One region of the uncultured Pseudomonas sp. genome, then DNA from elsewhere that is predicted to be linked to it. Evidence: riboswitches for the same ligand, from Rfam matches in the RefSeq annotation. Region 1 holds a riboswitch; each other region holds the start of a gene.
The links. A riboswitch is a leader RNA that binds a small molecule or an ion and turns the genes downstream of it on or off. The one in region 1 is predicted to bind cobalamin.
Positions count from the first base shown of each region.

Region 2: another riboswitch for cobalamin. It lies ahead of cobO (cob(I)yrinic acid a,c-diamide adenosyltransferase); the one in region 1 lies ahead of Q0V31_RS09335 (energy-coupling factor ABC transporter permease).
Region 3: another riboswitch for cobalamin. It lies ahead of cobW (cobalamin biosynthesis protein CobW); the one in region 1 lies ahead of Q0V31_RS09335 (energy-coupling factor ABC transporter permease).

Region 1 covers NZ_OX044366.1:2,003,834-2,008,676, reverse strand. The annotation lists gene Q0V31_RS09350 (NAD(P)-dependent alcohol dehydrogenase) at 1-546, shown strand, start outside; gene amn (AMP nucleosidase) at 610-2,085, opposite strand; gene Q0V31_RS09340 (DUF3703 domain-containing protein) at 2,167-2,493, opposite strand; gene Q0V31_RS09335 (energy-coupling factor ABC transporter permease) at 2,701-3,381, opposite strand; cobalamin riboswitch at 3,436-3,644, opposite strand; gene Q0V31_RS09330 (acyl-CoA dehydrogenase family protein) at 3,748-4,843, opposite strand, start outside.
Region 2 covers NZ_OX044366.1:3,204,741-3,209,583, reverse strand. The annotation lists gene Q0V31_RS15155 (cobyrinate a,c-diamide synthase) at 1-941, opposite strand, end outside; gene cobO (cob(I)yrinic acid a,c-diamide adenosyltransferase) at 941-1,552, opposite strand; cobalamin riboswitch at 1,739-1,967, opposite strand; gene Q0V31_RS15145 (hypothetical protein) at 2,039-2,359, opposite strand; gene Q0V31_RS15140 (O-methyltransferase) at 2,375-3,037, opposite strand; gene Q0V31_RS15135 (C40 family peptidase) at 3,071-3,595, opposite strand; gene Q0V31_RS15130 (NlpC/P60 family protein) at 3,757-4,371, opposite strand; gene Q0V31_RS15125 (NAD-dependent deacylase) at 4,448-4,843, opposite strand, start outside.
Region 3 covers NZ_OX044366.1:1,258,999-1,263,841, forward strand. The annotation lists gene cobM (precorrin-4 C(11)-methyltransferase) at 1-397, opposite strand, end outside; gene Q0V31_RS06060 (cobalamin biosynthesis protein) at 394-828, opposite strand; cobalamin riboswitch at 915-1,255, shown strand; gene cobW (cobalamin biosynthesis protein CobW) at 1,358-2,410, shown strand; gene cobN (cobaltochelatase subunit CobN) at 2,505-4,843, shown strand, end outside.

The DNA of each region.
Region 1 (4,843 bases):
AGCCCACTGCTGGAGTTCGGCGTTAAACCAACCGATCACGTCGGCGTAGTCGGCATCGGCGGCCTCGGTCACCTGGCGCTGCGCTTCCTCAACGCCTGGGGATGTGACGTCACCGCGTTCACCTCATCGCTAAACAAACAGGACGAAGCCAAACGCCTGGGCGCGCACAACGTCGTGGCCTCGACCGACAGCGCCGCGATGAAGGCGATTGCCGGCAGCCTGGATTTTCTGCTGGTAACCGCCAGCGCTGACCTGGATTGGAACGCCCTGCTCGGCACCCTGAAGGGCAAAGGCCGCCTGCATTTTGTCGGTATCGTACCGAGCGCCATTCCCATGCACGTATTCAGTTTGATCCCGCAGCAGAAGACCCTGTCCGGCTCACCGGTAGGGTCGCCAGCGAGCATGGCGAGCATGCTGGAGTTCTGCGCGCGCCATCAGATTGTGCCGCAGGTTGAGCACTTCCCGATGAGCAAGGTCAATGAAGCCATCGACCACCTGCGCGCCGGCAAGGCGCGTTACCGCGTGGTGCTCGACGCCAGCAAATAAGCCCAGCTGAAATGCAAAAAGCCCGAGCGCAAGCCTCGGGCTTTTTGCATGCCTTGCGCATGACTAGCGGAACGGCGGCTCGTCAAAGCTGCGCAACTTGCGCGAATGCAGCGAGTTGAGCTGATTGCGCAACAGGTCGAGCGCGGTGATGCCTATGTGCAGGTGCTGGGTCACGGCGCGCTCGTAGAACGCACCCGCCGCCCCCGGCAATTTGATCTCACTGTGCAGCGGCTTGTCCGACACGCACAGCAGCGTGCCGTAGGGCACCCGCAGGCGGTAGCCCTGGGCGGCGATGGTGCCGCTTTCCATGTCCACCGCCACCGCGCGCGACAGGTTGATCAACGGCCGTTCCTGGGCCCAGCGCAGCTCCCAATTACGGTCGTCATAGGTCAGCACAGTGCCGGTGCGCAGGCGTTTTTTCAGCTCATTGCCCTCTTCACCGGTGACTTGCCGAGCGGCCTCCTGCAGCGCTTGCTGCACTTCAGCCAAGGCTGGCAGAGGAATGTTCGGCGGCAGCACACGGTCGAGAATGCCATCGCGGCGCATGTAAGCGTGGGCCAGCACGTAGTCGCCAATGGTCTGCGATTGGCGCAGCCCGCCGCAGTGGCCAATCATCAGCCAGCAATGCGGGCGCAGCACGGCCAGGTGATCCGTGATGTTCTTGGCGTTGGAGGGGCCGACGCCGATATTGACCAAGGTGATGCCATCACCTTCTTTCTCGCCCTGCAGGTGATAGGCCGGCATCTGGTAACGGTGCCAGATGACGTTTTCGATAATCGCCTGCATCTCGCCTTCGGCCATGCCGCGCTCGATCACCACATTACCGGGCATGACCATGCGTACAAAGCGCGAGTCGCCGACCAACATATCCAGGCCGTGGCGGATGAACTGATCAACATAACGGTGGTAGTTGGTCAGCAGAATCCACGGCTGCACATGCCGCCAGTCGCTGCCGGTGTAATGCACCAGGCGACGCAGGGAGAAATCCACCCGCGCCGCGTCGAACAATGCCAACGGCAACGGGTCGGTGTTTTCCCAGTCGTACAGGCCATCGGCCGTGCCGTCAGTGGCTGCGGACAAATCGGTGCTGGGGAACACCCGCGCCAGCTCCGCAGCCGTCACCCCGGAGCCGGCCAGCTCATCGCCCTGCTCGACGACATAGGGGTAAGGAATACTCTGCTGGCTGATGCCCACCTCCACGCGCACGGTGAAGTCGCTCATCAGCGGACGCAGCTGCTCCAGCAGGTACTTACGAAAGGCCGCCGGGTGGGTGACGGTGACACTGTAGGTGCCCGGCACCTGCACCTTGGCATAGGCGCGCGCGCTGGTGGGGGTTTCACCATGGCCCTGGTAGGTCAGACGCAACTCGGGGTAGCGAAACTGACTGTGTTGCGCCGCATCGGGTTTGATGCGCTCTTTCAAGTAGCGCTTGAGCGCCGCACTTAAGCCGCTGGTTGCTTGCAGATGCAATGCGGCCAGACGATCGACCGCCTCTTCAGCGCTATTGGCGACAACAAAATCATCAGAACACGTATTCACAAGACACCTTCCTGGCTGATCCAATGGTTCTATCTTGCCCTGCCCCGTCGCGGATGCGATAGCGCGCGTTGCATTTACCGGCTACTTGAGTAGCGCTTGCAGATCCTCAGGCAACGGCTGCGGACTCAACGGGCTCACGCGACGCGTACCGGGGTTACCCAGCGGGTAAATACCCACCAGCGAACCCAGACTGCCAGGTATACGTAACAGTTGTGCGCCACACTCGGCCCAATCGCGTTGCCGCCAGGCCCACGCCAGTATCCATAGGTGGCTGCGCAGGTGCTCGCTGAAGTAACCCTGGCCGAGGATATGGGCACGCTCCAGATGGCGCAGCTCGGCGGCGGGATCATGGCCGCACTGGGCGCGGGCCAGTAGCTGTTCCTGCCAAAAGGCTTGTTTACGGGTCATGGCGTTACTCCTGCAAAGGTTCGGCATCAGCTTGCAGGCGCGGGGCGGCCCCCAGGTCAAGCCTGAGCAGGCAACAGATGAATGGCTGTTGAGCCGCCAAACGCTATGCCTGGATGCGCCGATGCCGGGCGATAGCCGTTAGCCAAGCTATGCAGCGCGATCGTTTCAGCGACCCGTACGGCTCGCTGAAACGATCGCGGCCAATGATTAGGCCGGCTGGTGCAGTCGTGCGTTGAACAGCGGCCCACGGCTGTAGCTTGAGAGCGCTTTGGCCGCAGCCAATACACCCAGATCGACCAGCGGCTCGAGCAGAATCACGCTCATATACGCCAGGCCAAAGCTGCCCACAGCCACCAGGTTCTCACCGGAGAAGCCGTTGCCGTAGATCGCCCAGAAGGCAACCCAGGCGACGATGCCGCCCTGATAGGCCGTCGACAACGCCAGCGCCTGCTTGTAGGAAAGCTCCACATAGGCAGTACCCGGCGCAATGATGCGCTTGGCCAGCAGATGAATACCCCACAACGGCAGCAGCAAGGTGGTCACGTTCATGCCGTACTGCGGCAGGTCGAACTGGGCGAACAGCAACCCCTGCAGCAGCAGGCCAACGGCTAAGCCGACAGCTGTTGCGCCGGCACCGAACAGCAGCAGCAGGGTTGAGCCAAGGATCAGGTGTACTTCGGAGACGCCAACCGCTTGATGCGGAAAGACCTCGAAGAAGCAGAACACCAACGCGGTGGTCAGCAGGCTACGCAAAGTCAGGGCGGCGACGCTGCCGTTGCTGCGTACGCTATCGAGGGCAAGCTTGACTGTGAGGCCAAAGGCACCTGCGCCGGTTGCATAGCTGAGAAAGAGTTTGGTGCCAGTGACGACTTCGGGTTCGATGTGCATAGAGGTTCCTGTACCGCGCCCACCGCGCGATGATCTGGATTGAGGGTGTGGGCATAAGCGCCCGGCTTCGATGGCAGGTCTCCTGGCTCACGGCTTAACACTTCGCCCGCCTTCCCGACCTTGCGGCCAGTGGCGTAGGGGCATCGCTCACCGTTTACAGTTGCGGGGGCAGCCATGGCTTCGGTACGTGTTGCAGTACCCACCATGTTCCCTTTTCATCCACTCGCGTAACACGCTGTGGAACCATCGGCGGCCACCTTACCCGGCTACACGCAGAAATGACAGAGCCCGGCGCAGAGGGCCGGGCTCAAGTTGAAGTCTCACACTGCGATTCGCGCAAATGCCCTGGCTAGAGAGCTATGTGCCTCACAGCAAATGCGGCGTGCTGCGCGCCAGTAGCGTCTCGACAGCCACGCCACGCGGCAAGGTGCCATAAACCCGCCCCCCTTGACCGCCCAGACGGCTGACGATGAAGGCGTCAGACACGCTGGCATTGCCGGCTTCCAGCAGCAGTTTGGCCTGTAACGCCAGGGCCACGTCCTCGGTGAGCTGGCGGGCGCGGTACTGGATGTCCGCGGTGTCGCGGAAATCCGCTTGGAGCTTGGCGATATGCGCACGCAGGCGCGCATCACCATGGCCGTCGCCCAGTTCGGTAAACAGCGCATCGAGCACGCCCGGCTCCTTCGACAACGCACGCAGCACGTCCAGGCACTGCACGTTGCCCGAACCCTCCCAGGTGGAGTTGACCGGCGCTTCGCGGTACAGCCTTGGCAGGATGCTGTCCTCGACATAACCAGCGCCGCCCATGCACTCGGCGGCTTCGTTGATCATGGCCGGCGCACGTTTGCAGATCCAGTACTTGCCTACGGCAGTGACCAGCCGCGCAAACTTGCCTTCCTGCTCATCCTGCGGGTTATCCAAGGCCTTACCCATGCGCAGGGTCAAGGCCAGCGCGGCTTCGCTTTCCAGGGCCAAATCGGCCAGCACGTTTTGCATCAACGGCTGCTCGCTGAGCACCCGCCCACCTACTTGGCGATGGGCACAGTGGTGCGCGGCCTGAGTCAGGGCCTGACGCATCAAGGCACTGGAACCGATCATGCAATCGAAGCGGGTCAACGCGACCATCTCGATAATGGTCGGCACGCCACGGCCCTCCTCGCCCACCATCCAGGCCAGCGCGCCGCGAAACTCCACTTCACTGGAGGCGTTCGACCAGTTGCCCAGCTTGTTTTTCAGGCGCTGGATATACAACTCATTGCGCGTGCCGTCCGGGCGGTGACGCGGCAACAGGAAACAGGTCAACCCCTTGCTGGTATGGGCCAGGGTGAGAAAGGCATCGCACATCGGCGCCGAGCAGAACCACTTGTGGCCGACTAACTCATAGGCCTGACCAGGCCCACCGAGGCCGACCGGATAGGCGCGTGTGGTGTTGGCACGGACATCGGTGCCGCCCTGTTTCTCG
Region 2 (4,843 bases), 1.2 Mb from region 1:
TGGTGTGCGCGAATCGCCCGTGCCATAGCCTGATTGGCCTCAAGCCGCTGCAGGTGCAGTTCCGGGTAACCGCCGGGCAGATAGAGGCTGTCGACCTCGGGCAGCTGCGCATCCGTCAGCGGCGAGAAGAACTTAAGCTCAGCCCCCAACTCACCCAGCAGGTCGAGATTGGCCTGGTACAGAAAGGCAAAGGCACTGTCACGTGCCACCCCAATCCGTACGCCCTTGAGCAGCGGCGCTGGCCTTGCCTGTTCTGGCGCGGCGAAGCTGACGGGTGGCGGCAACTCGGTGTCGGCGCTGGCGGCCAAGGCATCGGCGGCGGCATCCAGGCGCGCATCTAGGTCGGCCAACTCCCCCGCCTGCACCAGGCCCAGATGCCGACTGGGCAAACCAACTTCGGCGCTGCGTGGCAGTGCGCCATACCAGCGGATCGAGGCCGGCAAGGCATCGCGCAGAATCTCGCCATGCCGCGCACTGCCAACCCGGTTGCCAAGCACACCGGAGAACGGCAGATCGGGCTGGAAGGTCGCCAGGCCATGGGCCATCGCCCCAAAAGTCTGCGCCATGGCCGAGCCGTCGATCACCGCCAGCACCGGCACGCCGAAGTGCCGGGCCAAATCGGCCGCCGAGGGGGTGCCATCGAACAGGCCCATCACCCCTTCGATCAGAATCAAATCAGCTTCAGCGGCCGCCTGCCAGAGTAAGCGGCGGCTCTCGGCGGCACCGACCATCCACAGGTCGAGTTGATACACCGGTGCGCCGCTGGCGCGGGCGAGGATCATCGGATCGAGAAAGTCCGGGCCGCATTTAAACACCCGCACACGCTTGCCCTGGCGGCTGTGCAAACGCGCCAAGGCCGCCGTCACGGTGGTTTTACCCTGACCGGAGGCTGGGGCGGCGATTAACAACGCGGGGCATGAGCGGGCAGCAGAGTCGCTCATTAGAATTCGACTCCCTTCTGTGCCTTAACCCCGGCTTTGAACGCATGTTTGACCAGGCTCATCTCGGTCACGGTATCCGCCGCTTCGATCATCCCTGGCAGCGCGCCACGCCCCGTTACCACCACGTGCTGGAGGAGCGGTCGCGCTTCGATATCGGCAAGCACCGCATCAAGCTCCAGGTAGCCGTATTTCAGGGCAATATTCAGTTCATCGAGCACCACCAGGCCGATGGCCGGGTCACTGAGCAACTGCGCCGCCACCGCCCAGGCTTCGCGGGCCTTGTCGATGTCGCGCTGGCGATCCTGGGTTTCCCAGGTAAAACCTTCACCCATCACGTGGTAGCTGACTTCATCGGGAAAACGCCGAAAGAACGCCTCCTCGCCGGTGCTGGCCGCACCCTTGATAAATTGCACCACGCCGACCTTGATGCCGTGGCCCAGCGCGCGGGCGACCATGCCAAAGGCGCTGCTGCTCTTGCCTTTGCCATTGCCGCTGTGCACCAGCAGCAGGCCGTATTCATCCTGAGCCTGGGCAATCTTCTCATCGATCAGGGCTTTTTTGCGGGCCATGCGCGCTTGGTGCCGGGCGTCACGCTCTATCGATTCAGTCATCACTCACACTCACTAAAAAACGGGCAGCCAGGCGGCGTCCGGTGGGTAAACGGCAGGCAAACGAGGGGGTAAGTCATCGCGCTGCTCCACCGCCACAAGGCGGTCTGGCTGTAAAAAGCAGGCGGAGATAAACCAAGCGCGGGCTCACGCACAACGCAAGCCACACGCCAGACAACGCCCTCCGCGATGCCGTGGACTGCAACAGGCCGGTCTCCGGGCTTGTGAGTGGAACCGCTAGGTTCCCCAATCGCGCCTTCCCATGCCGCTAAGCACAGTGGCGGAATGCGATTGTTGACTCACTTACCGTTGCGGGGGCAGCGTCGGAATGGCTGGCGTAGAACGCACAACGCACCGACTTCCCTGTTTCACCCCGCACACGCATAGCGTCGGGGGCACCTGTTACAAGGCGCGAAGGGTAGAGAGTTAGCCTTTAAGCGTCAAACGAATGCGCCGTGGGTGCATCACAAGATGTGCATTGGGTCAGGCTCAATGCTTGGGCATAAAACCCGCCGGCTTGCTCGCCAGCCACTCGACGAAGGTACGCAAGCGCTCATCACTCAACAGGCTGTCGCGATTGTTGTAGGTCAGCGCCAGCTGTTTTTCGCTGAACAGCCGATGGATCTGGTTGTGACAGGCACGACAAACCCAGAGCGTGGCGCTGATGCGCTGACTTTTGCCGAAGCGCTTTTGTACGTAGACCTTGTTATGCAGCGCCTTGGGGATCAGGTGATGGCGGGTCAGCGGCGCTGCACGGGCGCAGAGTTCGCAGCTATCCGGTTGCTCAGGCAGGCGGATCGGTTCGGGCATACAGGCAGCGCCGGTTCAGCGCTTACGGCACAGGCTCAAGCCATCGCCGAGCGGCAACAGGGACAGGTCGATGCGCGGGTCATCACGCAGCGCCAGGTTGAGCGCCTGAATCGCCTGGGTGTCGGCGCTCTCGGGGGCTTTTTCAAGTACCCGGCCACTCCACAGGGTGTTATCGAACAGAATCAGTCCGCCCTGGCGCACCAGGCGCAAGGCCGATTCCAAGTAGGCGGGATAGTTGGCTTTATCGGCATCGATAAACAGCAGATCAACCCCCCCGGCCAGCCCTTCACTTTCAAGCGCGGCCAGGGTTTGCAGCGCCGGGGCCAGGCGCTGCTCGATACGCCCACTCAACCCCGCCTCACGCCAGTAACGCTCGGCGGTGGCGTTGTAGTCGCCGGGAATGTCGCAACAAATCAACTGACCATCGGCCGGCATGGCCTGGGCCATGCAGATGGCGCTGTAACCGGTAAAGGTGCCAACTTCGACAATCCGCCGCGCGCCCATCAACTGCACCAGCAAGGCCATAAACTGGCCCTGCTCAGGGGCAATCTGCCAACGCGAGTTACTCAGCTGCGCGGTTTCTTCGCGCAGACGCTTGAGCAATGGCGTTTCACGCAACGAGACGTCGAGCAGGTACTGATACAGACTGGCATCGAGATTGAGTGTTTGCGTGGTCATACAAGCCCCTCTACAAATACCCAGCGCTGGGCGCTAGGGGTTACCCGCCAGCTCCGCGGTGAATACGCGCTTGGCATTCAAGTAAGTGCGCTGCCAATAAGTATTGCTCAGGCTGTCCAGGCGCACGGTTCCGCCGCTGGAAGGCGCATGCACGAAACGCCCGTTGCCGACGTAAATGCCCGCATGACTGACCTGGCTGCCGCCATTGGTGGCAAAGAACAGCAGATCGCCGCTTTGCAGGGCATCGCGACCAACGCCCGGGCCGCGCATGCGGATCAGCTCACGGGTTGAGCGCGGCAGCTTGATGCCCGCCGCATCACGATAAACAAAGCCAATCAGGCCACTGCAGTCGAAGCCGCCTTCAGGGGTGTTACCGCCATAACGATAGGGTGTGCCCACCAATCCCAACGCACGAAACAGCACATCATCAGCATTGCCGTTAATGCCACTGATGGGCTGATAAACAGTGGATTGCGGGCTTGGTGCCGGGGCTTGGCTGGCGCAGGCGCTAAGCAGCGCGGCCAGTACAAGCAAACTGATACGGGAGAGAGCGGTCATGGACAAGGCGATCCTGAGCCGGGATGCGCCCTACTCTGCCGGCTTGCCCATTCTAGCGCAAGCTTTAGCTTTGCTTGGCAGGTTGTTGATATCTATCACTATGCGCCTACTTGGCACCTTGCCTACAGCGGCCTAGAAATTTCGACCGCTGCGCGCAGGGCTCAAGGGTGACGTACAACCGAGTCGGTTGGCGCCAACGCCAGGGCACGTTTGGCCTCGATAAAGGTGCGCTTCCAATAGCGATCATCCAGGCTATCAACCCGCACACCGCCACTGCGGCTGCTGGAAGAATGGATGAACTGATCATCACCCATGTAGATGCCGGCATGGCTGACGCGGCCGCCACCATTGGTGCTGAAGAACAGCAAATCGCCTGGCTTGAGGTCACCACGATCCACCAACGGTGCATCGATATTGATCATTTCACGGGTCGAGCGTGGCAATTTGAGCCCCGCTTCTTCCTTAAACAGGTAACCGATAAAACCGCTGCAATCGAAGCCGGAACTTACCGAGCCACCACCAAAACGGTAGCGCGTACCCACCAACGACAGGCCATGGGACAGAATGCCATCGGCCAGTTGCGGGAGTTTGTAGGCTTTTTCTTCGGTGAAATCGCCAAGGGCGGCTTCTTTGGCTTGTTCATCAAACTCGGCAAGGTCTGTCGAGGAGAACACGCTGGATTGAGTGCTCAGCTGCGGTTGCGGAGCATGGTTGGCGCAGGCGGCCAAAACCAGGGAAAGTGCGATAGGCACGAGGGGTGCGAGGCGTTGGAGCATGGGCACGACCGTGTCGGTGAATTTCACAAGGGCGCGACTATGCCCTCTATGACATGCATTTGCAAATTCTATGGCTCTAAATGTGACTCAGTAGTTCCGGCAAAACATCTAAGGCACGCCCCGGCAAATGTACATCCACCCTGTCGCTCAGCTCGGTACGCTGTGGGTTGACATCAACCGTAAAGCCACCGGCTTGCCGCGTGCGCAGCAGCGGTTCGACGATATAGGGAAAGCTGGCGCTGGTGCCGATACTGATGACCACATCAAAACCTTTGCCTAGCTCGGCGTAAAGCGTATCGATGGCCTGCTCCGGGAGCATTTCTTCAAACAGCACCACGGGCGGGCGCAGCACCCCGGCGCATTGCCGGCATTTGGGTGGCAATGGCCGCTGCAAGTGCGCGGCCAGCTCCGCATCGACCGCCCCGCAGGACTGGCAATACAACGGAGCCAGCTCGCCGTGAATCTCGATCAG
Region 3 (4,843 bases), 740 kb from region 1:
TCAGCGTCTGCGACACCTCAGGCAAGGTCAGCTCGCTTTCCAGCAAGGCCGCGCAGGCGGCCGTGGCGGTGACGCCGGGAATAATCTGGAAGGGAATCGCCAGTCGGCGCAGGTGGCGGATCTGCTCACCAATCGCGCCATACAGTGACGGGTCGCCGGAGTGCACGCGGGCCACGTCCTGGCCTTGTTTATGGGCTTGGCCAATCAGCTCGATGATTTCATCCAGGTGCAATTCGGCGGTGTTGATCACCAACTCGGCACTGTGGCCCTGCAACACTGCTTCCGGCACCAGTGAGCCGGCGTAGAGAATCACCGGGCAGATGCGCAACAGGCGCTGACCCTTAACGGTGATCAGCTCGGGGTCGCCGGGGCCGGCGCCGATAAAGTAAACAGTCATGCAATATCCTTGGCTGAGATCGACGCCAGGGCACAGGTGGCGCTGGCGTTGCGGGTTTTACTGCCGAGTAGCTGAGCAACCTGGCCGCCCAAGCGCTCGGCCAATGCCAGGGCGCAGGGTTCGGCCACGGCCGGGCTGCCGGTGGCGGCCAGGGTTAGCGCGCAAGCTTGAACGAGATGTTGATAGGGCAACAGTTCTTCAGGACTGAAGCAGGTCAGCGTCAGGCCGAAGTGCTCAGCCAACGCCAGCAGTCCAGGTTCATCGCGTTTGTGCGCGATGCTCGCCAGCCCCGCGAGGTTATCCACAGTCAGACCCTGCGCCTGCAGGCTGTCGATCAGCAGTGTGGATAAGTCTTCCAGGTTACAGCCGCGGCGGCAGCCTAACCCGGCGACCACCTGAATCACGGCGGTATTGGCAGAGCTGGGAATCATCAAGGTTGCTCGCTGTGTGCGGCGGCGTAGCTCACCATGGCGGCTGGCCACGGTCAACCGCGATTGACCCACCGCCCTGGTCTGCGTAGCCTTGCTGCGTTCGAGGTTCTTCGTGGGCGCGCCCACGGAGCTAAGAGGGAACAAGGTTAATGCCTTGGCTGCCCCCGCAACTGTGAACGGTCCAAAGCCCTTCAATACACCACTGCCGTAAGGCGGGAAGGTTGAAGGGTCGCGTAATAACCTGCTTACGATCTGCTGCGCGTCGGCCCTGCTGCGTTAAAAACAGGCTCGGACTGCTCATTTACAGCTCGTAAACTCCGCGTCCTCGCATGCTTTTGCCTTGCATGGCTCTAGCTCGCGAGATCGGAAACAGGTTCTAAGGCGCAGACCGTGAGCCAGGAGACCTGCCTCGTCACGTTTTCGACAACCGGGCGGGGTGATCCGGTGGTGTTGGCTGACGCCTGCGTGGCTGTCATGTCTGTGCCGCCTGCCTGCTCGTCTTTCTATTCGATGCTATGCAGGGCCACCCATGAAAACGCTCGCCAAACTTCCCGTCACCATCGTCACCGGCTTCCTCGGCGCCGGTAAAACCACCCTGTTGCGACACATGCTCGGCCACGCCGACGGTCGTCGTATCGCGGTGATCGTCAACGAGTTTGGCGAGCTGGGCATCGACGGCGAAATCCTCAAACAGTGCTCCATCGGTTGCAGTGAAGAAGAAGCCAATGGCCGCGTCTTCGAGTTGGCCAACGGCTGCCTGTGCTGCACCGTGCAGGAAGAGTTCTTCCCGGTGATGCGCGAGTTGGTCGCACGCCGTGGCGACCTCGACCATATCCTTATCGAAACCTCCGGCTTGGCTCTACCCAAGCCGTTGGTACAAGCCTTCAACTGGCCGGAAATCCGCAACGCCTGCACCGTCGATGCGGTGATCACCGTGGTCGACAGCCCCGCCGTGGCCGCCGGTACTTTCGCTGCCTTCCCCGATCAGGTTGATGCGCAGCGCAAGCTCGACCCGAATCTCGACCACGAATCGCCGCTGCACGAGCTGTTCGCCGACCAACTGGCCAGCGCCGACTTGGTGATTCTCAACAAGGCTGACCTGCTCGACGCTGCCGCCCTGGCAGCAGTGCGTGCGGAAGTTGCCGAAGAGCTGCCGCCAGCGGTGAAAATCATCGAAGCCCATGGTGGAGAACTGCCGCTGGACGTGCTGCTGGGTCTGAACTGTGAGACTGAGCTGCACATCGACGCGCGTAAAACCCACCATGACCTGGAAGGCCATGAAGACCACGATCACGACGAGTTCGACTCTTTCCAGGTGGAACTGCCGGAGGCCGAGGAAGCACGCTTGCTGGGTGCCTTGAAGAATGCAGTGGCCAAGCACGGCATCTTGCGTATCAAGGGTTTTGCGGCGATTCCCGGCAAGCCGATGCGCTTGTTGCTGCAAGGCGTGGGTCAGCGTTTCGATAAACACTTCGACCGCGCCTGGCAGGCTGATGAAGCGCGGGTCAGCCGTTTGATCGTGATCGGTCAGCAGCTTGATCAGGCGGCTATTGCAGCCGAACTACAAGCGGCATTGGCCTGAGCCGAGTGTGGGAGGGCTTTAGCCGCGACTAGGCCCGATACGGCTCGCGGCTAAAGCGGAATACCGCCCAGCCCCTCCCACAGGTACATTCCCCATGCATCTAATACGCACCCAAGCCGGCAGCCAAGTGCCGCTCGACAGCATTGCCGACCTCGGCCAAACCCCGGCTGAGCTGGTGATTCTCTGTACCGGCGATTCGCAGTTGTCGTTGCTGGCTGAGGTGGCGCGGCAGTTGCCGGCGGATTACCCCAGCCTGCGTCTGGCCAGCCCGGCGCAGCTGAGCAATCACGCCTCGGTGGACCTCTACGTCGAGCAGGTGCTGCAGCACGCCAAGGTCATCCTGATTGCCGTGCACGGTGGCGTCAGTTACTGGCGTTACGGTATCGAGCGTTTGGTTGAGTTGGCCGAGCGCGGTGCGCGGGTGATCATGGTGCCCGGCTGCGACAACCCCGACCCTGAGCTGATGGGCCTGAGCAATGTGCCGCTGGCGGACGCTGAGCGGCTGTGGCAGTTCCTCCGTCAGGGCGGGGCGGTTAATGCGCAGCAGCTGTTTAACTGCATCGCCAGCCACTGGTTGCAGCGTGACTATGCCTGGGGCGATCCGCAGCCGTTGCCGCGTGTCGGCCTGTATCACCCGCAGCAGGTCACGGCGTGTTTGGTCGATTGGCAAACCCACTGGCAGGCCGGCGCGCCCGTGGTGGCGCTGCTGTTCTACCGTACCCAAGTGCAGGCGGCGAACACCGGCTTTATCGATGTGTTCTGCCAGCGGATGCAGGCCCAAGGGTTGAATCCGCTACCGATTGCCGTCGCCAGCCTTAAGGAAGCGGCTTGTTTGGCCCAGGTCGAAACCTGGCTGGACGAGACCGACACGGCGCTGATCATCAACACCACCGCGTTCGCCTTATCCAACCCAGAAGCGCCGAGTGCGCGGCCTTTCCTCCGCGATATCCCGGTGCTGCAAGCCATCTGCGCGCTGGATAACCATGCGCAGTGGCAAGCCAGCGCTCAAGGTTTGGGCTCGCGCGACTTGGCCATGCATGTTGTGCTGCCCGAGCTGGATGGCCGGCTGATTACCCAGCCCATCAGCTTTAAAGGCATGGCCTGGCACAGCGAGCGCAGCCAGAGCGATGTGGTGTGTTACCAGCCGCATTTACCGGGGATGGATTTCGTCGCTGAGCTGGCGCGCAACTGGATCGCTCTGGCTGACAAGGACAACGCCGATAAGCGCATTGCCTTGGTGCTGGCCAACTACCCGACCCGCGACGGGCGCATCGGCAACGGCGTCGGCCTGGACACCCCGGCGGCAGCGCTGAATATTCTCCGTGCCCTCGAACAGCAGGGCTATCCAGTGGCAGGGCTGCCCGATAGCGGTACGGCGTTGATCCACCAACTGCTCGGCGGCGTCACCAACGATCTGGATAGCCTCGACCTGCGGCCCTGCGCGCAAAGCCTGGCGCTGGACGATTATCTGGCGTTTTTCCACAGCCTGCCGGCGGCCAACCAGCAGGCGGTGCGTGAACGCTGGGGCGAACCGCAAAGTGATCCGATGTTCCGCAGCGGGCGGCTGATGATTGCCGGCCTGCGCTTCGGTCTGACCTTTGTCGGCATCCAGCCGGCGCGCGGTTATCAAGTAGATGCCAGCGCGGTCTATCACGATCCCGATCTGGTGCCGCCGCACGGTTACCTGGCGTTTTACTGCTGGTTGCGCAAAACCTTTGCTGCCGATGCCGTGATCCACGTCGGCAAGCACGGCAACCTGGAATGGCTGCCGGGCAAGAGCGTCGGTTTATCCGAGCAATGCTGGCCAAGCGCAATTCTTGGCCCGCTGCCGAATATCTACCCCTTTATCGTCAACGATCCGGGCGAAGGCGCGCAGGCCAAGCGGCGCACCCAGGCGGTGATTATCGACCACCTGATGCCGCCGCTCACCCGCGCCGAAAGCTACGGCCCGCTGCGTGATCTGGAGCGCCTGGCCGACGAATATTACGAGGCCAGCCAGCTCGACCTGCGTCGCGCCGCCGAACTGCGTGGCGAAATTCTGCTTAAGGTGCGCGAGGCCAGCCTGGATCGGGAACTGGGCCTGCAACTCAACGAAGACCCCAACAGCTGGCTGCCGCAGCTCGACGCCTATTTGTGTGACTTGAAGGAATCACAGATCCGCGACGGCCTGCACGTATTCGGTGAGTCGCCTGCCGGCACCTTGCGCCGCGACACCCTGCTGGCGTTGCTGCGCATTCCCCGTGGCGACGGCCAGGGCGGCAACGCCAGTTTGCTGCGTGCGCTGGCGGGCGATCTGCAATTGGCCTTCGATCCGCTCGACTGCGATATGGCTGCACCTTGGCAAGGGCCGCGCCCGGCCGTATTACAGAGCGTCACGGACGAGTCGTGGCGCAGTGCTGGCGATACCCGCGAGCGTTTGGAGTTGCTGGCTTT